One region of the Shewanella sp. Shew256 genome, then DNA from elsewhere that is predicted to be linked to it. Evidence: riboswitches for the same ligand, from Rfam matches in the RefSeq annotation. Region 1 holds a riboswitch; the other holds the start of a gene.

Region 1 (9,963 bases):
AAAGGTTGGCCTGCACTTCATCCTGCCAAGGTTTGGCCCAGACTAAGTGTTTTTCTTTGAGCGAAAAATACAGCCAGGGCATCCAAGACAGACGCTTTTTATGTTGGCTTTGATAATCAGGCAAGGCCGTTGTGATTGGCGTCTGCATTTAGCCACATTTCCCCGGTTTGAGTTCTAGTACCTGAATGTATTCCTGCTCATCCTCATCGACCGCCATCCGCCAAAAGATGTCTAAATCATACAAAGCCACTTGATATAATTTGGGGTCATCCTTGGCTTTTTTATAGGCGGGGCGAGGGTCTTGCCCCAGCACGCCGTGGATGAGCACGGCTAAATCAGTATAGGCGTCCTGTTTACTGTAGGCATCAATCTGGGTTGCGGCGAGCTCGGAAAACACTACGCTGATAAGTTTTGGCGCTTCTTGCGCGATACCGCCGACGGCACCTTCAATCGAATCTGAGAACGGAATATAGGGCTTAATATCGATGATTGGCGTGCCATCGACAAGATCCATGCCCGAAATCTCAAGGCATACTTTACCTTTACGTTGCACCACCCCATGGAGTTTGACCACGGATTGGCCTATGCCATTCGGACGAAAAGTCGAGCGAGTCGCGAATACGCCGAGTTTTTCATTGCCGCCTAAGCGGGGGGGGCGTACGGTCGTTTTCCACCCTTGGGCGAGATTTTCATGGAAACAAAACAGCAGCCAAAGGTGGGAATATTGCTCGATGCCACGCACGGCGTCGAGATGATTGATATGGCCTTCCAGCTCAACATAACCGCGTGCTTCCACCAAACCAGGTTGCCTTGGAATGCCAAATTTTTGTTTGTAGGGGGTACGGCAGGTGGCCACAGCGGTAATTTGGTTGGTAAATGTCATGCAAAAAACACCTAAAGGAAGGAGCAACAACCCAAACTCAGATGGCTTAGGTTGTAAAGTACAACAAGAATGGCGTGCAGTATAATACACGCGATGAACTAGTCGGCGGTGGCCATTTTAATCGCTTGACCGACACATAACGCGCGGCTGATACAGCCTTGCGCAGCTTCTTCCATCATCACGCATTGTTTGATGATGATACCATTAGCACCTTTATCAGCCGCAGCGCGGCGGGCTTCGGTTCTCGCTTCGCTTAAGGATGCTGGCACGCCATTTACATCCGCTTGGCAAGATTCTCCTTGCACTAAGCCTTTCAACTCGTAGTGGCCTTTAGGCAAACTATCACCTTCAAATAGCGTAACATCGCCCGCCTTGAAGTAGTCACTAATCGCCTCACCGTCTAAATTGCTATTAAAACTGTAGTCGCTGGCACAGGCGCTAAGCAGGAGCACTAATGCACTTGAGAGGATGATTTTCATGGTTTGACCTGAGATTAAGGGTAAAGAAGCGCAGTCCCATGGACTGCGCGGTGCTGTGCGATTTATCTCAGTAAATTCTATCGCTTAAGATACTTTTGATAAAGCTGCTGGTGGCGATTATTCAGATCTATTTGTCTTCCTTCAATCCAGATCGCATCAATTTTGTTACTCATGGGGTCGAGGATATCTCCGTCACTCAGCACAACGCTGCCCTGATAGCCTACTTCGATAGCGCCTAAATCGTTAATCCCTAACAGCTTTGCAGCATCTAACGTGACAGATTTCAACGCTTGCTCTGCCCTAACGCCATAAGCTGCGCTGTAACCTGCGGCATAGGGTAGGTTACGACTGTTCCAATCCGATGAAAAACCAAGGGCATAGGGAATGCCGGCATTTGCTAGCAACGAAGGGATTTTAAACGGTAAATCTACCGGTTCATCTGTGCGTTTAGGTAGGCTTAGGGTGTGCGGGTAAATCACACTGGCATTCACTTCCCTTAAGCTTGACGCTAATCGCCATGCATCATAGCCACCGACAATCACCAATTTAAATTGATATTTTTTAGTCAGCGCAATGACTTGCTCAATTTGGCTGACACTGTCCGCATGGGCAAATAGCGTGGCCTTACCTTGGTACAGGGGCAGCATGGCCTGCCAACGTAAATTGGTTGTCTTGGCCGAATCCTTTGCCTTATGGCTTAAAAAGTAGCGATAGCCATCCTCAAAGGCTGTGGTCAGTGTATCTATGGCCTGCTGATTTTTCTCAATGGCCTTAGCTTTTTCCTTTTCATCTTCCGGCATACGCTTGATTTGGGGCCAGTAAACATGGAATTGGCCTTCGCTTGGTTGCAGGGCGTCCTCAATCGTCCAAGCATCGAGATCCACGACAACAGATTGGCCCGCGAGTCCGTCGCCACTGGGGACGATTTGTGCATGGGTGATGCCATTGTAGCGAATGGTTGGCAGCAGCTCTGAATCCGGGTTGTAAGCCGTTGCTGCGCTAATTTGCGGGTTAAAATCTCCGACTTCTGCATTATCGACGGTTGGGCGCACCATCTCGATTTCTACTAGACCGAGACTGGTATCGAGCGCGATAAGGCCAGGGTATAAATGTTTGCCCGAGGCATCGATTACCTGCGCTTGGCCATCAGCGCCGTTGACGTTTAGCTGTGGCCCGATGGCGCTGATTTTACCTTGCTCAATTAACACATCGGTATTGGTTAATGTCCCTTGGCTGACGGTATGCACGGTGGCATTTTTAATCAACACGCTCTGGGTTTGCTTGGCCGCAGGGACGAGATTATGTGCCTGCGCTGACAGCGTGATAGCCAGTGTCGACAGCAGCAAGCTAGTGGGTAAGTGCTTCATTATTTTGCTCCCTGGTGATGTTGGCCCCAAGCCTGATAATGGGTATCGCAGTGCCATTGAGGTTCCTTAAGCGGAGTGACTTTCTCACCCGCCTTGGCGCTATCATCACTACTGAGAATTTTTTGGATAAGGGCGGCGCGCTCTGCGACGACCTGCTGCTGAGCAAGCTGGTCTTGGTCGCGATCGAAATAGCGTTTGCCTTCGACCCAGGCCTGGGTCACTTTGGCGTAAATCGACAGCGGCTCGGCGTTCCAAAGCACGATATCAGCCATTTTGCCTGGGGTGAGTGAACCAACATACTCATCGACTCTGAGCTGTTTCGCCGGGTTGATGGTCACCATATTCCAGGCATCTTCTTTAGACATATCGCAATACATCATTGACTTAGCCGCTTCTTGGTTAAGTCTGCGCTGCATTTCGTAGTCGTCAGAGTTGATGCTGGTAAGCACGCCCTGTTTTTGCATCAGGCAGGCGTTTTGTGGAATTGCATCATAGACTTCGAACTTATAGGCCCACCAATCGGCAAAGGTCGAGGCGCTTGCGCCATGGGCGGCAAGTTCACTGGCAACCTTGTAACCTTCGAGCACGTGGGTAAAGGTTTGCACCTTAAAGTGATAGGCTTCGGCTAATCGCAGGAACATTAAGATTTCTGACTGCACATAGGAGTGGATATGCACATCGCGCTGCTGCTTTAACACTTCGGCTACTGCCTGTAGGCGATAGCTTGGGCGCGGCGCAATGGTTTTCTTCTTCTCACTGCTGCGTAAGTCATCGTAGTCCTTCAGCGCTTTCTCATAGGCGATTGCGGCATCGAAGGTTTCTTCAAATAAGGCTTTTACGCCCATGCGAGTCTGCGGGAAGCGCTGAACAAATTTCTCGCCCCAGTTACTCTGTTTGACGTTTTCGCCAAGGGCGAATTTGATACTGGCAGGGGCGTTAGCAAATTTAAGCTGCTCAGCACTCTCACCCCATTTCATCTTGATTAACTGGGATTGACCACCAATTGGGTTAGCGCTGCCATGGAGTAATTGTGCGCTGGTGACGCCGCCCGCAAGTGCTCGGTAGATGGAGATATCTTCGGGATTGATCACATCGCCAATCCGCACCTCAGAGGTGACTGCATCTGTACCTTCATTCGTGCCACCATTGATAGCAATATGGGAATGCTCATCAACGATACCCGCAGTTAAATGTTTACCCGTGGCATCGAGAACTTGATAACCCGAAGGCGTGCTGAGTTGCTGACCGATTTTTTCAATTCGGCCATTGGCCATTAACAGATCCGCATGTTCCAAAATGCCCTGTTTATCCGAGGTCCACAGGGTGGCATTTTTAATATGGAGTTTTTCGGCTTTTGGCGCCTCGCTCAAACCATAGGCGACGTTAGGGTAGGTGAGTTGACTGACTAAGGTTGGTGCGGAATCGGTTTTAGGTGTGCCTTCTTGTTCCGTCTTTGGACTCGACGCGATAGCAATACCCGCCACATTAATACTGCGACTATGGGCGTCCACCATGCGGCCTTGAATACCATCTTTAGCGAGCCAGAGGGTAAAACGGCTGATGCCATGTATGCCCGCATCGCTTAAATCGGCGTTAAAGCTCACGCGGCCGTCGTCTTCAAGCTCAAGATTGGTGAGTGTAATGCTCTTCTCACCACTACTCAGTTGACCTTTGAAGGCGGTTTTGCCCGCTTTGCCCGTTTCTTCAAGGCTTAGATCTAAGGTGAGATTATTCAGCGTGAGCTGATAATCGCCTAAGAGTTTGGCCTGTGGGAGTGAGCGAATGGACTGTTCTTCGCCCTGCAGCCAGACACTGTAAATCTGGCCATCTTTAAAGATATTGCCCTTAGTAATCACAAAGTCAGCCATATAGCCGGCAGCAAGTTTACCGGCGAACTCGGCCGTACCCGCCATCTCGGCGGCTTGAGTTGTCAGCGCGGCGAGGGCATTGTCCTCACTCAGTCCCTGGGCGATGGCTTGACGTAGGCGAGGCCAAAATGCCTCGGTCTTAATGCCAAATTGGGTAAAGGCAAAAGGGATGCCCGCATTGGCCACTGCAGCTGGGTTTGTGGGGGCGCGTTCCCATTGTCTGAGTTCTGCAAGGGAGACTTCACGGTCGGCATCATCGGTACCCACATCCGGTGCCTGCGGATAGTTGAGCGGCAGGATCAGAGGATAATTCAGGGCCTTTAATTCATTGATGCGCGCATATTCTTGACCACTTGCGAGTAAGTTGGCGGGCTGCTGATGTTCTTTGAGCAGGTTCGCGGCGCGCAGCAAATCGTTGAGATTTTTTGTTTCAAAGACGATTTGTTTCTCGGCTAAGTTATCTAAGCGTTCGAAGGCGATATTAAATTCAATTTGAGCATTTGCTGAACTATTAACCGATTTGTGCTTATTTTGGTTATACCAGTTAGCATCGGCAAAGGTTTGTCGGATAAGTGCAATACTGCCCATCAGAGAATTGGGGTAGTCTTGTTCAGATGTGCCTTTATCGAAGGCCATAAAAGGTTGACTGCGTGCACGATAAATCACCTCGTTGGCGGTTTTATTCGCTAATGAAAGGCTAACACCCGTACCGCGGAAAATACCGTCGAGTTTACTGCTTTGTACGCTGGTAAAGCCGTTATTGATCCAATCGCGTGCGCGTTCTTTATTTGGGTAAACGTAATTAAACCATTCTTTTTCAGCGTGAATTGCGCCATTTTCTGCATTACCGCCGATACGTTTAATATCATATACCGGACGAGTCAGCCCCAATTTGGGATATTCAAACTCGATACCATAATCGGTAAAGGGATCGATAAAACCGGGATAGATAGTATAACCACTGAGATCAACCTTTAATGCCGCTTCTGGGATATCCCCTTTTTCAATAATGGCTTTGATCCGATTGTTTTCAACTAATAAGGTGGCATTTGTGAGTCGCTTCCCTGGCGCCATGATTAATTCAGCATTAGTAAAGGCCGTTAACTTATTGACGGGGGAGATGGGATTGGCCTCGGCAAAAATGTTGTGGGATACAAAACTACTTATAATGCCGCAGCTTATTATTATCTTATTGTTTATCTGCATTTTTTATTCACTTAGACGGAGGGGGAATAAAGAGTAACCTAAAGCAGATGTAAATACTAAAGCTGAATTGTAACGCAATTTAAGCATTTGCTTGAATGCAATGGTAGTGGCATTCAGGCATAAAAAAGCTCGCAGGGCGCGAGCTTTTTTATGTTACTCAATGGTAATAGCAAACGGCTATTACCAGCATGGTATGGGATTAGATTAAGAAATCATCCATAGAACGGCCTTTATTGACTTCGTTCTTAAATACCGTTGGCATACGGCCTTGACCAGTCCACTGGATCACTTCGCCGTTAACTTCAATTTGATATTTTGCTGGACGTGGAGCGCGTTTTTTACCCACAGCTTTAACTGCTACGCCACCTAAGTCGTCGATTGATAAACCAACTGCTTCCATTTGTTGGCGGATTTCTTCGATTTTAGCATTACGTGCAGCAATAGCTTGCTGCTCTTCTGCTGCCATTGACTCACGCTCAACTAAAATTTTATCTAGCTTAGCCGCTAAATCACGCAGTTCTTCAACGCTGAGATCTTTTACCGCAGCTTTAAAACGACGACCGTGAGTTAATATCTCTAAAAATTCGCTCATATCTATTTTCGTCCCACTCTATTTTTATTACAGGATAATGGTGAACAACAGCTAAATGATAGAAAGTAATATAGCTCGAATCAAATAAAATTATGCAATAAACAGAAATTAAATATTATTTAATTTTTGAACTTTTTAAATATGGCAGATAAGTGTTCAAAAATGTGGCCAATACCACAGTCTTAAAAAATGCAAACAGGCGTTTGAGTTTAGTTGACGTTAACGTTAACAGGACGTAAAGTGGCTCTATCCTGCATTGGTGATGACCAATGTTTTGTCCATGTACATGAAAGTGTAGGAAGGAAACCCTATGAAAGTATTGGTGCCTGTTAAGCGCGTAGTTGATGCCAATGTGAAGGTCAGGGTAAAAGCTGACAACACCAGCGTTGATACCGCAAACCTCAAAATGGCGTTGAACCCTTTTTGTGAAATTGCAGTAGAAGAAGCGGTTCGTTTAAAAGAAGCGGGCAGTGCTACTGAAGTAGTGGTCGTCAGTATCGGCAATAAAGCCGTTCAAGAACAATTACGTACCGCGTTAGCATTAGGTGCTGACCGTGCGATTCACATTGATACTGAAGAGTTAACCCCAGTATCGATTGCCAAATTACTCAAAGCTGTACAAGAAAAAGAACAAGCGCAATTAGTGCTGTTTGGTAAGCAATCTATCGATGGCGATAATAACCAAACTGGCCAAATGTTTGCGGCATTAACGGATATGCCACAAGCCACTTTTGCTTCTGAAATCAAAGTAGAAGGTCATTCAGTGCAAGTGGCTCGTGAGATCGATGGCGGGATGCAAACCTTAAGTCTGCCGTTGCCAGCCGTGGTGACAGCCGATTTACGTTTGAACGAACCTCGTTATGCTTCATTACCAAACATCATGAAAGCTAAACGTAAGCCATTAGATGTGCTCACTGTTGCGGATTTAGGTGTGACGTTAAAAGCCCATCAAACTGTGGTGAAGGTGACGCCGCCTGCCGAACGTAAAGCGGGTATCATGGTTGCGTCGGTAGCTGAGCTGGTTGAAAAGTTGAAGAATGAAGCGAAGGTGATCTAAATGGCCATTTTAGTATTAGCAGAACACGATAATGCGGCACTGAAACTGGATACCGCAAAGGTTGTCACCGCAGCGCGTGCCATTGGTGATGATGTGCATGTATTGGTGGTTGGCCACCAATGTGGCGCCGTGGCGCAAGCTGCGCAAGCCCTTCAAGGCGTCGCTCAAGTATTGGTCGCCGATAACAGTGCCTATGAAGCGCATTTAGCCGAAAACGTAGCTAAATTGCTGGTGGACTTAGCACCAAACTACAGCCATATCCTCGCTGCAGCATCGAGCGCTGGCAAAGATACGCTACCGCGTGTGGCCGCCTTGTTAGACGTTGCGCAAATTTCTGAAGTGATTGGCGTAGTGAGCAGCGACACCTTTGTTCGCCCGATTTACGCAGGTAACGCTTTAGCGACAGTACAAAGTCATGACGCGATTAAAGTGATGACAGTCCGTGCCAGCGCCTTCGATGCGGCGGCGCAGGGCAACAGTGCTGCAGTTACCACCTTAGATAAAGTGTTTGAAGCCAAAACTCAGTTTGTGTCTCAATCATTGACCGTTTCTGCGCGTCCAGAGTTAGGTAATGCGGGCATTATCGTTTCTGGTGGCCGTGGTATGGGTAGTGGTGAAAACTTCGGTATGTTAGAGCAATTGGCGGACAAACTCGGTGCTGCTGTTGGGGCTTCACGCGCCGCGGTTGACGCAGGCTTTGTGCCTAACGATCTGCAAGTGGGTCAAACCGGTAAGATTGTGGCGCCAAATCTCTACATCGCCGTGGGGATTTCGGGGGCGATTCAGCATTTAGCTGGGATGAAAGACGCTAAGGTGATTGTGGCAATCAACAAAGATCCTGAAGCGCCAATCTTCCAAGTGGCCGATTATGGTCTCGAAGCCGACCTGTTCGACGCCGTTCCAGAGTTGATTTCAACTCTAGGTTGATTTTATCCGTGATCTAAGTCAAAGTAAGCGGCTTTGCGGTGGCAACTGCTTAGCCGCTTATGTTTTTATGTGCCTCACGCCCGTGCATGGGCGTTCTTAGAAGTAGAGGCGCACCAAATATCAGTAGTGATCAGTAGGGTGATTCCGTTGATCGTTCACGAAAGGATTTGGTGCCGAAGTGGTTTGATTTATCAAGATCAACTGCTGGGGTTGTGCCGAATAGGTACAGCACTGCCATAGTATTTTCTGATACGGATATTAGGAATAGTTACTATGGAGCGCTACTGATAGGACAGGTGATCTTGGGTATCTATTGCCTTTTCCCACCAGTTCAGTCGCCCTCCATTCGTATTTTGACGAAGAAATAATCAATGACTGTAGTAAGTTACGCCGATTCGGCACTTTCTCTGCTGCCGCCTGTGGTCGCAATTGTGTTGGCGATTTTCACTCGCCGTGTTCTCCTTTCCCTCGGTTTAGGTATTGTGATTGGGGTGTTATTACTCAATCAATTTTCACCTGTGGCCAGCGGTGAGTTTTTATTAAACAGTGTAAAAGGACTTTTTTGGTCAGAAGATGGCGTAAATTCTTGGAATTTATACATTCTCGGCTTTTTAATTGTATTAGGGATGATCACGGCATTAATTACCGTCAGTGGTAGTGCTAGGGCATTTGCCGATTGGGCGCGCCTGCATATTCGCAATAAACGCGATGCCAAATTGCTGACCATGTTTTTAGGCTGTGTTGTCTTTATTGACGATTATTTCAATAGCTTAGTCGTGGGTTCTGTCGCAAGGCCCGTCACTGACCGTTATTATATTTCCCGCGCTAAGTTAGCCTATTTATTAGATTCAACGGCGGCACCGGTTTGTGTTATTTCGCCGGTATCTAGTTGGGGTGCTTATATTATTGCGCTGATCGGCGGCATATTAACCGCTCACGGTTTTGCCGACTCTGGTCATTTGAGTGTGTTTATTCAAATGATCCCTATGAATTTCTACGCTATTTTCTCTTTATTATTATTACTTTGCGTTGCATTTATGGGCTTAGATATTGGCCCTATGCGTGAGCATGAATTAAATGCACAGCGCGGTAATTTATATGATGAGAATAAAGGATTACCGCCCGGAGCGAATGCCGATTTACCCGAAGCCGAAACGGGTAAGATCCTTGGTTTATTCTTACCTATTACCGTGCTGGTATTTGCGACCCTGTATTTTATGATCGACAGTGGTGCCCAGGTATTAGCGAAAGAAGGTATTGAATTTAATATTATTTCAGCTTTTGAAAAAACCGATGTTAGCTCGTCACTGTTCTTTGGTGCCCTGATTGGTTTAGCGGTTGCGCTGGTGCTTAACCTAGTGCAAGGCGTTGAAAAGTCGATGGTCGTCAAAGGCGTAGTGCAGGGCGCTCGCTCTATGCTGCCTGCGATTTACATCCTGTTATTTGCTTGGACCATTGCCGGCGTGATTGGCCAGCTTGAAACCGGTAAGTTTATGGCAAGCCTCGCCACAGGCAACATTCCCTTTGCCTTCTTACCTGCGTTGATGTTTGTGTTAGCGGGTCTAACGGCGTTTTCTACCGGCA
Region 2 (9,963 bases), on a different contig from region 1:
CGCCTATCGCCCAAGGGGAATTTCGTGTCCTTCGTGCGGGACCAAAATCTGTATGTGCTCAATTTAGCGACTAAAAAGCTTGAGGCCATGACCACAGACGGTGGCGGCGCAATTAAAAATGCCATGGCGGAATTTGTCGCCCAGGAAGAAATGGATCGCATGACGGGTTACTGGTGGGCGCCCGATGAGTCGGCCATCGCCTTTACCCGTATCGATGAGTCTGGCGTTGAGTTAGTCACCCGCAATGAAATCTATGCTGATGGTATTAAGCTTACCGAGCAGCGTTATCCGGCGGCGGGCAAAAACAATGTCGAGATCCAACTGGGTGTGGTGACGTTAAGCAATAAAGCCATCAATTGGGTGACCTTAAGCGATGATAAAAATAAGGATATTTACCTGCCTCGCGTCGATTGGTTGCCCGATAGCAAGCATTTATCCTTCCAGTGGCAGAGCCGCGATCAGCAAAAGTTAGATCTGCAACTGGTGGCTCTCGATGCGCTGACCAAGCCGAAAACCTTAGTCAAAGAGCGCAGCGATGCTTGGGTGAATCTTAACAATGACCTGCACTTCTTAAAGCAGCAATCGGCGTTTATCTGGGCCTCGGAGCGTGACGGCTTTAATCATCTTTATTTGTTTGACCTAAAAGGTAAGCTGAAGACGCAACTGACCAAGGGCAATTGGGCAGTCGATGAGCTGGAATATATCGATGAAACCGCAGGTTGGGTGTATTTTACTGGCCGCAAAGATACCCCTATCGAAAAACACCTCTACCGTGTGCCGTTAGCGGGTGGCAAGGTTGAGCGTGTGAGCAGCGAGGCGGGGATGCACAATCCGGTATTTGCCGATAGTCAAAGCGTGTATCTAGATTATTTCAATAGCTTATCTCAGCCACCACAGATCAGTTTGCACGGCGATAAGGGTCAACATCTGGCATGGGTGGAGCAGAACCAAGTCAAAGCAGGTCATCCTCTGTATGACTATGCAGGCCTTTGGCAACTGCCTGAGTTTAAAGAGCTTAAGGCGGAAGACGGGCAGGTCTTGCAAACGCGCCTCTTTAAACCTGTGCCCTTCGATGCGAACAAAAAGTACCCCGTAGTCGTGCGCGTTTATGGTGGCCCACATGCGCAATTGGTAACCAATAGCTGGAGTGAGCAGGATTACTTTACCCAATACTTAGTGCAGCAAGGTTATGTGGTATTTCAACTGGATAACCGCGGCAGCGCCCACAGAGGCACTCAGTTCGAACAGGTAATTTACCGTCACTTGGGCGAGGCGGAAGTGAACGACCAAAAGGTTGGCGTCGATTATCTGCGCAGCTTGCCCTTTGTCGATAGCGATAATGTGGCGATTTATGGCCACAGCTACGGCGGTTATATGGCCTTGATGAGTCTGTTTAAGGCGCCGGATTACTTTAAGGCGGCGATTTCGGGTGCGCCCGTCACCGATTGGCGCTTGTACGACACTCACTACACCGAGCGTTATCTCGCCCATCCCGCGAATAATGAACAAGGTTACGAAGCCAGTAGCGTGTTCCCCTATGTAAAAAACTATCAGTCTGGGCTATTGATGTACCACGGCATGGCCGACGATAACGTGTTGTTTGAAAACAGTACTCGCGTGTATAAGGCGTTGCAGGACGAAGGCAAACTGTTCCAGATGATTGATTATCCGGGTTCTAAGCATTCGATGCGCGGTGAGAAAGTGCGTAATCACTTATATCGCTCGCTGGCGGATTTCCTCGATAGACAGCTTAAAAGCGGCAAATAACCCACAGCAGAGCGCTATTTAACCACGCGTATGCAGTTAAACTTGCGCATGCAGTTATCCAAGAGTGAGGTTAACACCTCACTCTTTTTTATACTCGGTATTTGGCTAATACCTTAGCTAACAGCTGAGTTAACGCTGTGGAGAGCACTTAGTCGTGAGTAACTGCTCCATTCCAATCTATGCGCTTAAAGTCTGCGATGGCTATTTAAACTTGGTTATTCAAGTTTCGCGATTCAAGTTTGGCGGGGTGATAAAGCGGGGCAGAGGGGTTGCCATATTGCAGAGATAAAAAAACCAGATCCGAGGATCTGGTTTTTATTATTCAAACGGACTTAGAAGATTAGTCTTCTAAGTTACCGCAGAAACGGTAGCCTTCACCGTGGATAGTCGCGATGATTTCTGGCGTATCTGGCAAGCTTTCGAAGTGCTTACGGATACGACGGATAGTCACGTCAACAGTACGGTCGTGTGGCTTTAACTCACGGCCTGTCATCTTCATCAGTAGATCGGCACGAGTTAAGATTTTGCCTGGGTTTTCAACAAAGTGCAGCATAGCGCGGAATTCGCTACGTGGCAGTTTGTAAGATTCACCCTGTGGGCTCACCAGAGAACGGCTATTGATCTCTAGGCTCCAATCGTTGAAACGGTAGTATTCGACAGAGCTCTTTTCTTCGACTTCGTTACCAGCGCTATTCACACGAGTCAGAAGGTTGCGAGCACGAATCGTCAATTCACGTGGGTTGAACGGCTTGGTAATATAATCGTCCGCGCCAATTTCAAGTCCAAGGATTTTGTCGACTTCGTTGTCACGGCCTGTCAGGAAGATCAGACCGATGTTGTTGATTTCACGTAATTCACGTGCCAACAACAGACCGTTTTTACCTGGTAGGTTAATGTCCATAACCACTAGGTTAATTTTGTTTTCCTGCATAGCCTTATGCATTTCTGCGCCATCATTGGCCTCAGTTACCACATACCCTTCTGCCTCGAAAATACTTCTCAGCGTGTTACGGGTAACGGCTTCATCTTCAACGATCAGAATGTGCGGATTTTGCATATTAATTACCTAAATTTTAACCAATTTTATTCTAACCATAAGGACCGCTTACATCGGATCCTTATATTCATAAAATGTTGATACTTCCTCTAACTGCTCTGTGCTTCAAAGGAAAGATCTTTACGGCGACACATCAGGATGTATATAAAGTGCACGTTTAAAGTGTAATACGATAAAACGTAACCAGTATCAACTTCGATAAGCAATAGTTATAAATAGTTCCTTAACTATTGTTTTTTTTTAAAATGTTTAAATGATAACTCAAATGTAGAACACATTTTAAAAGATGTCTGGCCAGATTAGGGTGATTTCGCAGAGGAATCTAACAAACCCTTGTCAAGATTAAGCAAACTTAATGTTATCTGCTTAACTAGCCAATGGCGTCATTGTACTCGTTTTAGGCATTTGTTAACAAATGAAATGTTAACAAATTTCTGGTTGAGGCCCTGATTTACCATGATATTTACTTTAGTCATTGATTAGTATAACTAATGTATTTTTGATTCTTGTGAGCCAGTTCACGCCTCTTTGGATTTTTGAGGCGCTCTGCTACACTAACCCGGGTTCATTTTTCGACTAGACTACCAATGGACAACATGACTCAAGATTTGTGGCAGCATTACCAGAAGCCGTTGTTTTTGCTTACTCAAGCATTATCCTGTGATTTTTCCTTTGCTGTAATTACCGCCCATAATCCCGCTTCAACCCTCCTCAGTCCCAGCCAAAACCGTTTACTCGACCGCCAACTTCTCCGTGATATTGAATTAATCGGCAGCCCCTATCGTGCAATGGTGGGCGCATCGCCAGATTTATCCCATATGGAAAAGAGCTGGGCGGTGTTTGTCGATAGAAGCATGGCGCTGCAGCTAGGGAAAAAGTTTAATCAATATGCCATCTACATGGTGGAAAAGGGTGAGGTGAGTTTAGTGCCTTGTACCATCACCGGGCATGATGAAGTGTGTTTAGGCCTGTTTAATGATCACGTGCGTTTGGTTTACGAACTGCCCGATCTAGCGACCTAACCCGCGCGTTTTTAACTATTTTCTTATCCGGCTTTGTCTGTAAAGGGCAAGGCTAGGTCACTTCTTTTTTAATCCTTTTAATGTCTGTTCGATATCTCGCCGCCATTTTTTGCTTTGGCTTTACCGCTAAATTGCTCATTGTTTTTAAAAGCGTTTATTGAATTTGTTTATGCGATGTGAAATTAGCATTGACTTCATTAGGGGTTTATTGCTACTTTTTTCGTCCCTTTCCGGCGGAAAGGAACAGAAGAGGAGCGTTAACTAGGTAGTCAGTCAGAGGAGCACAAACTCCAGCGATGATTGATGAGGGAGATTAACGCCGAGGCATAGATGTGGTTGCTGCATGTTTATGTCGGTCGCTTAGGCTGAATCCTAACGATTGTCACCTGTAATTGGTGGAGAGCTTCTGGTGACGATTGCTGTTTCCCTTCTATTGGGGTGCGTATCATTGAGCACCAGGCTCTTCGAACGAAGTTGGTTCGGAGCGTAATCATGTTAGTTAATCAAGATCTTATTCTAGTTTGTGCCGTGTCTTCTGTTTCTGCGGAGGTACGATAATGTCTCTTGTTGTCGCAAAATTTGGTGGTACCTCAGTCGCCGATTACGGTGCAATGAATCGCTGCGCCGATATCGTACTGGGCAATCCCGATTGTCGTTTAGTGGTGGTTAGCGCCTCCAGTGGCGTGACTAACCTCTTGGTTGAACTCACTCAAGAGTCAATGAACGACGATGGTCGTTTACAGCGCTTAAAGCAAATCGCCCAAATTCAATACGCTATCTTAGATAAACTGGGTCGCCCCAACGACGTAGCTGCGGCATTGGATAAGCTGTTAAGCCGTATGGCGGTATTGAGCGAAGCGCTAGCATCCCAGCGCAGCAAGGCCACCATGGATGAGTTATTGTCCCTTGGCGAGCAGTGTTCGTCGGCATTATTTGCGGCGGTATTACGGGAAAAAGGCGCTAACTCGAGTGCCTTCGATGTGCGCAGAGTGCTGCGCACCGACAGCCATTTTGGCCGCGCCGAGCCACAGGTTGAGCAAATTGCCATTCTCTCACGTGAGCATTTACTGCCGCTGTTATCTGAACAAGTGATTGTGACTCAAGGCTTTATTGGTTCAGATGAGGCCGGACAAACCACCACGCTTGGCCGTGGCGGTAGTGACTATTCTGCGGCACTGTTAGCCGAAGCCTTAAAAGCCTCTGCCGTTGAGATTTGGACCGATGTGGCTGGGATTTACACGACCGATCCGCGCCTTGCGCCAAACGCCCATCCAATTGCTGAAATCAGTTTTAACGAAGCCGCCGAGATGGCGACTTTCGGTGCTAAAGTGCTGCATCCTGCGACGATTCTGCCTGCGGTGCGCCAACAAATTCAAGTGTTTGTCGGCTCGAGTAAGGAGCCTGAAAAGGGTGGTACTTGGATCCGTCATCAGGTTGAAGATGCGCCCGTGTTTCGCGCGGTTGCGCTGCGCCGCGACCAAACGCTACTCAATTTACACAGCCTGCAAATGTTGCATGCACAGGGCTTCTTGGCTGAAACCTTTGCCACACTGGCAAGGCATAAGATCAGTGTGGACTTGATCACCACCTCTGAAGTTAACGTATCGCTCACTCTAGATAAAACCGGCTCTGATTCGAGCGGCCAGGGGCTATTGAGCGAAGCGCTGCTACAGGAGTTATCACAGCATTGCCGTGTGCGTGTTGAAGATGGTTTAGCACTGGTGGCGATTATCGGTAACCGTATTGCGACCACAGCGGGCATTTGCCGCCGGGTGTTTGAAGTGCTTGAGCCACACAATGTGCGCATGATCTGCCAAGGTGCCAGCCCGCATAACTTGTGTGTATTGGTAGCCGAATCAGAAGCTGCGCAAGTGGTTAAAGCGCTGCACGAAAACCTGTTCGAAGGCGCGTAATATGCAACCGACTGCATCGTCTTTAACCATTGGGGAGCTTGCCGCAGGGCAGGCTCTGACGCTGCCGATTTATCACTTCAAGCCAAGTGGTCATGTATCTGGCCCTAAAGTGTATATTCAGGCTAATGTCCATGGTGCTGAGGTGCAAGGCAATGCGGTGATTTATCAATTGATGAAACAGTTGGAAAATTGCGACATCTTAGGGGAAATGACCTTAGTGCCCTTGGCTAATCCGCTGGGAATTAATCAAAAAAGCGGTGAGTTTACACTGGGGCGTTTTGACCCTATCACTGGCGTAAACTGGAATCGTGAGTACTTAAATCACGCGATAGATTTACCCGCTTGGTACAGTGAACATGCTGAGCTTAGCGATAGCGAACTTATTCAAGCATATCGCAGCACCTTGATTGAAGCTTGCCAGCAGCGGTTACGTAACGATTGGGGCGTGACCACGGGCCACAGATTGGCGGTTAGCTTACAGGCTATGGCCCATGCGGCGGATATAGTGCTCGATCTGCATACTGGGCCTAAATCCTGTAAACATTTGTATTGCCCTGAATATGATATTGCAGCGGCGCAGTTTTTCACGATTCCTTACACACTGGTGATCCCCAATAGTTTTGGTGGCGCAATGGATGAGGCGGCATTTTGTCCTTGGTGGCAATTGAGTGAAGTGGCAAAAGCGCAGGGGCGGGATCTCAATATCGCCGTTTCAGCTTTTACCTTGGAACTGGCGAGCCAAGAACGCATTTGCCTTGAGGATGCTTTAGTCGATGCTAAAGGCATTTTGGCCTATTTAAGTCATCGCGGGGTGATTGCCGAGCAAGTGGAACCCGTTAAGATGCCGCGTTTTGGCTGTTATCTTAAGGATTACAAAAAGTACCATGCGCCTATGGCGGGCTTGGTGGAATATGTGGCGCCCGTGGGAGAGCCGCTTGCGGCGGGTGAGACCTTAGTCAATCTGCTGCGACTCGACTTATATGGCAGTGAGCAGGAGCTGACGGCACTCAGTTTGCCCCAGGATTGTGTGCCTATACTCCATTTTGCTTCGGCGTCGGTGCATCAAGGCACAGAGCTCTATAAAGTCATGACCAATCTGTTTGAATTGCCATATTAACGGCAATCAGCAAAACAAAACGCCAATCTCGAGATTGGCTTTTTTTATTACAGTCTACAACCACTTAAAGCGATAGAAGAGCGCCATTTGCAGGGCAACCAGCGATATTAAAATGCCGCAGAAGGTCGCAAAAGCCCATGCGTTATCCGCACCGGGAATACCGCCGATATTGACCCCAAGCAAACCGGTTAAAAAGCCCAGAGGCAAGAAAATTGCCGAGACTAAGGATAAGAAATACAAGCGCTTGTTTAGCTGCTCCGATTGCTGGCTGAGTAACTCTTCCTGGGTCACATTGGCTCGGTCGCGCAGTGCATCTAAGTCTTCAATGGTGCGAATAAGCTTATCCGTGGTTTCGCGCATCTTAAGTTTTTCGGGTTCATTAAACAGCACAAATTGATCGGACAGCATCTTAGTGAAGGCTTCTTTCTGTGGGCCTAAATAGCGGCGCAAGGCTACGGTTTGTCGGCGTAGTTCGGCAATATCAGTACGTAAATCTTTAACATTGCCAGAAACAACTTGTTCTTCTAATTCTGAAAGTTGCTCCTCTAGCGTATCGATAAAATCGACTTTACGTGTAGTCAGTTTTTCACAAATGGCGAGGAGAAAATCTCCTGTGGTGGTTGGGCCTGTGCCTTCCATGATCAGTTCAGCCACATCTTTAACCGATTGCAACTCGCGATCACAGGTGGAGATAATGCGCTGTCTATCGGCGTAAATTCGCACGGCGACCATATCTTCAGGTGCTGAGTTTGGATTTAAGTTAATACCGCGCAGTGCCAGTAATACACCTTCCCCTGCCAATACGGCTCGAGGGCGAGTATCTTGGGCGAGCAGGGCATCGGTTTCGACTTTATTAAGACCGCTGTTTAACACCCAATGGCGAGCCTTTTTGTGGCGATAACGTAGGTGTACCCAAATCAACCCGTCCTTAGGGTCCCAATTTTCAAGTTGTTCTGGGCTTAAGGTTGAGCCAGCTCGTGCGCCGCTAAGCACTATGCTATAGATAAATCCTTCGTGCATGTCACATTCCATCTCATGCTAAATCATCGGGTAAAGCTAACTGATTTTACAGTGGAAATGAAGCCTAGCGTCGTTTCCTCTCACAATAACCTCAGCGCTAGATGAGTAAATTGCTGGCCAAGCAACTTATGATGAAATAGATTAAAATTAGCCTTAGTTGTAATGTATTGAGAAGATAAAATGGAATATGAATTTCGGCGTAACAGTTTGACTGGCACGTATTTAGCCAGCTTTAGCATGGACCATGAGGTACTGGGCCAATGGTTTTCAGAAGAGTTGGGGCCTGAGTTAGCCAAAATTCAGCAAGTGCTCGATATTATCAAAGAAATTCAAACAGGTAAGCGAGTTTCTTGGCGTTTTATCGGCAAAGATATTACCTTAGATCTGGATGAGGAGCAGGCACGAATTTACGCTAATGCTTTAGGATTTGAGCAGGATTATGAACTCGAAGAGGCGATGTCCCTCTATGATGCTGAATCTGAGGCTTACTGTGGGCTTGAAGATTTAGAAGAAGCGCTACTTAGTTGGTATGAATTTGTGCAAAAAGGGCTATAACCGCCCGCTGTGAATATCAACAAATAATAAAGGCAATCTATTGATTGCCTTTATTATTTAATGGAGTAAGTCTATCACTTATCCAATATCAATTGTTCAAATATCTTACCGCCATTTCGGTTCTCGACTTGGCATTAGCTTTACGCAACAGGTTTTTGACATGCACTTTCACAGTGCCTTCACTGATGTGTAAATGCTCTGAAATCATACGATTACTTAATCCTTCCGCCAGCTGTTGCAGGATCTGTAGTTCCCTTGGCGTGAGGCTTGAAATCCATTCCTGCTCATCGGCGGCATTTTTAAGCTCGTAAAGATATTCTTCGACCTCATCGCTGATCACTCTGTGGCCCAACATGGCATTTTTGAGCTTATCGAGCAGCAGATCCGGCTCGGTATCTTTAAGCAAATATCCGTCGGCGCCCGCGCGTAGCAGTCGAATAACATCTTGTTTGGCGTCCGAAACGGTGAGGATCACTATCCGTGAAGTCACGCCTTCCTGGCGCATGGCATTGAGGGTATCGAGTCCTGTCATTCCCTTCATATTCAGATCGAGCAGTACAATATCGGGCTCATCGGTGGCGACGGCGCTTAAGGCGTCTAAGCCTCCACCGACTTCGCCGAAGAGACTAAAATCCGGATCGGAGGCGATCAGCTGGCAGATCCCTTTACGTAGGAGGGGATGGTCATCGACCACGAGGACTGAATAAGGTTTACCCATGTGTAGGCTCCTGTTGGGAAGGGAAGATTAAAGTAACTTTGGTTCCCTGTGACAAATTGGATTTGTTATTAGACGCTAAGGGCACATCCGGTTGTTCTTGGTCTAGTTGTTCGGTAATTCCCTTGCTATTAGTGTGCGTATCATTGCTACTAAATACAACAGTACCGGCTAATTTACTGGCACGCTCGTGCATGATGCCTATGCCGAAGTGCTGATCCCGTTCTTTAATATGGCCAATGCCTACACCATCATCACTTACACTAATATTAACCATACCATGCTCATCTTTATAACAGCGAATATTGATATGGCTAGCACGGGCATGTTTGATAGCGTTGAGTGTTGCTTCTCGGGTGATCTGCAAAATATGGATATGTTGTTTCGCCTCTAACCATTGGGGGGAAAGCTTATAATCGAGGTGGATCTTGATATCGGTTTTTGCTCTGAGCTGCTCAAGCATAGCTTCCATCGCATTCTTCAGATTGGGTTCCTTAATGGTTAATCTGAAGGTGGATAGTAACTCTCGGAGTTGTACATAGGCTGTACTAACCCCTTCGTTGATCTCTGTGAGTTGTCCCTCAATGGTAGGATTGCGGCAGCTAAGATCTAAATTTTTGCGCAGCAAGCTAATTTGGATTTTTAGGAAAGAAAGCACTTGCCCGAGTGAATCATGTAATTCCCTTGCGATAACACCACGTTCTTCCATTAGGGCTAACTGTTGTCTTTGTTCGGTAGCGTTATGAATAACGATGGAGCGAGTAAGCATAATGGCAAAGTTTTTAAACAACGGAGTA

The links. Region 1 has a riboswitch for lysine ahead of B5P39_RS21770 (Na+/H+ antiporter NhaC family protein). Riboswitches for the same ligand answer to the same signal wherever they lie in the genome.
Region 2: another riboswitch for lysine. It lies ahead of lysC (lysine-sensitive aspartokinase 3); the one in region 1 lies ahead of B5P39_RS21770 (Na+/H+ antiporter NhaC family protein).

Annotation. Positions count from the first base shown of each region.
Region 1 is NZ_NAJR01000018.1:51,485-61,447, forward strand. It holds gene B5P39_RS21730 (acyltransferase) at 1-148, opposite strand, end outside; gene tsaA (tRNA (N6-threonylcarbamoyladenosine(37)-N6)-methyltransferase TrmO) at 149-883, opposite strand; gene rcsF (Rcs stress response system protein RcsF) at 982-1,362, opposite strand; gene B5P39_RS21745 (amidohydrolase) at 1,440-2,729, opposite strand; gene B5P39_RS21750 (amidohydrolase family protein) at 2,729-5,803, opposite strand; gene B5P39_RS21755 (H-NS histone family protein) at 6,003-6,395, opposite strand; gene B5P39_RS21760 (electron transfer flavoprotein subunit beta/FixA family protein) at 6,706-7,452, shown strand; gene B5P39_RS21765 (electron transfer flavoprotein subunit alpha/FixB family protein) at 7,453-8,379, shown strand; lysine riboswitch at 8,475-8,671, shown strand; gene B5P39_RS21770 (Na+/H+ antiporter NhaC family protein) at 8,751-9,963, shown strand, end outside.
Region 2 is NZ_NAJR01000006.1:65,251-75,213, reverse strand. It holds gene B5P39_RS12650 (S9 family peptidase) at 1-1,767, shown strand, start outside; gene arcA (two-component system response regulator ArcA) at 2,108-2,824, opposite strand; gene B5P39_RS12640 (DUF3293 domain-containing protein) at 3,412-3,846, shown strand; lysine riboswitch at 4,086-4,260, shown strand; gene lysC (lysine-sensitive aspartokinase 3) at 4,404-5,759, shown strand; gene B5P39_RS12630 (succinylglutamate desuccinylase/aspartoacylase family protein) at 5,761-6,876, shown strand; gene B5P39_RS12625 (zinc transporter ZntB) at 6,931-7,896, opposite strand; gene B5P39_RS12620 (YacL family protein) at 8,077-8,451, shown strand; gene B5P39_RS12615 (response regulator) at 8,540-9,169, opposite strand; gene narQ (nitrate/nitrite two-component system sensor histidine kinase NarQ) at 9,162-9,963, opposite strand, start outside.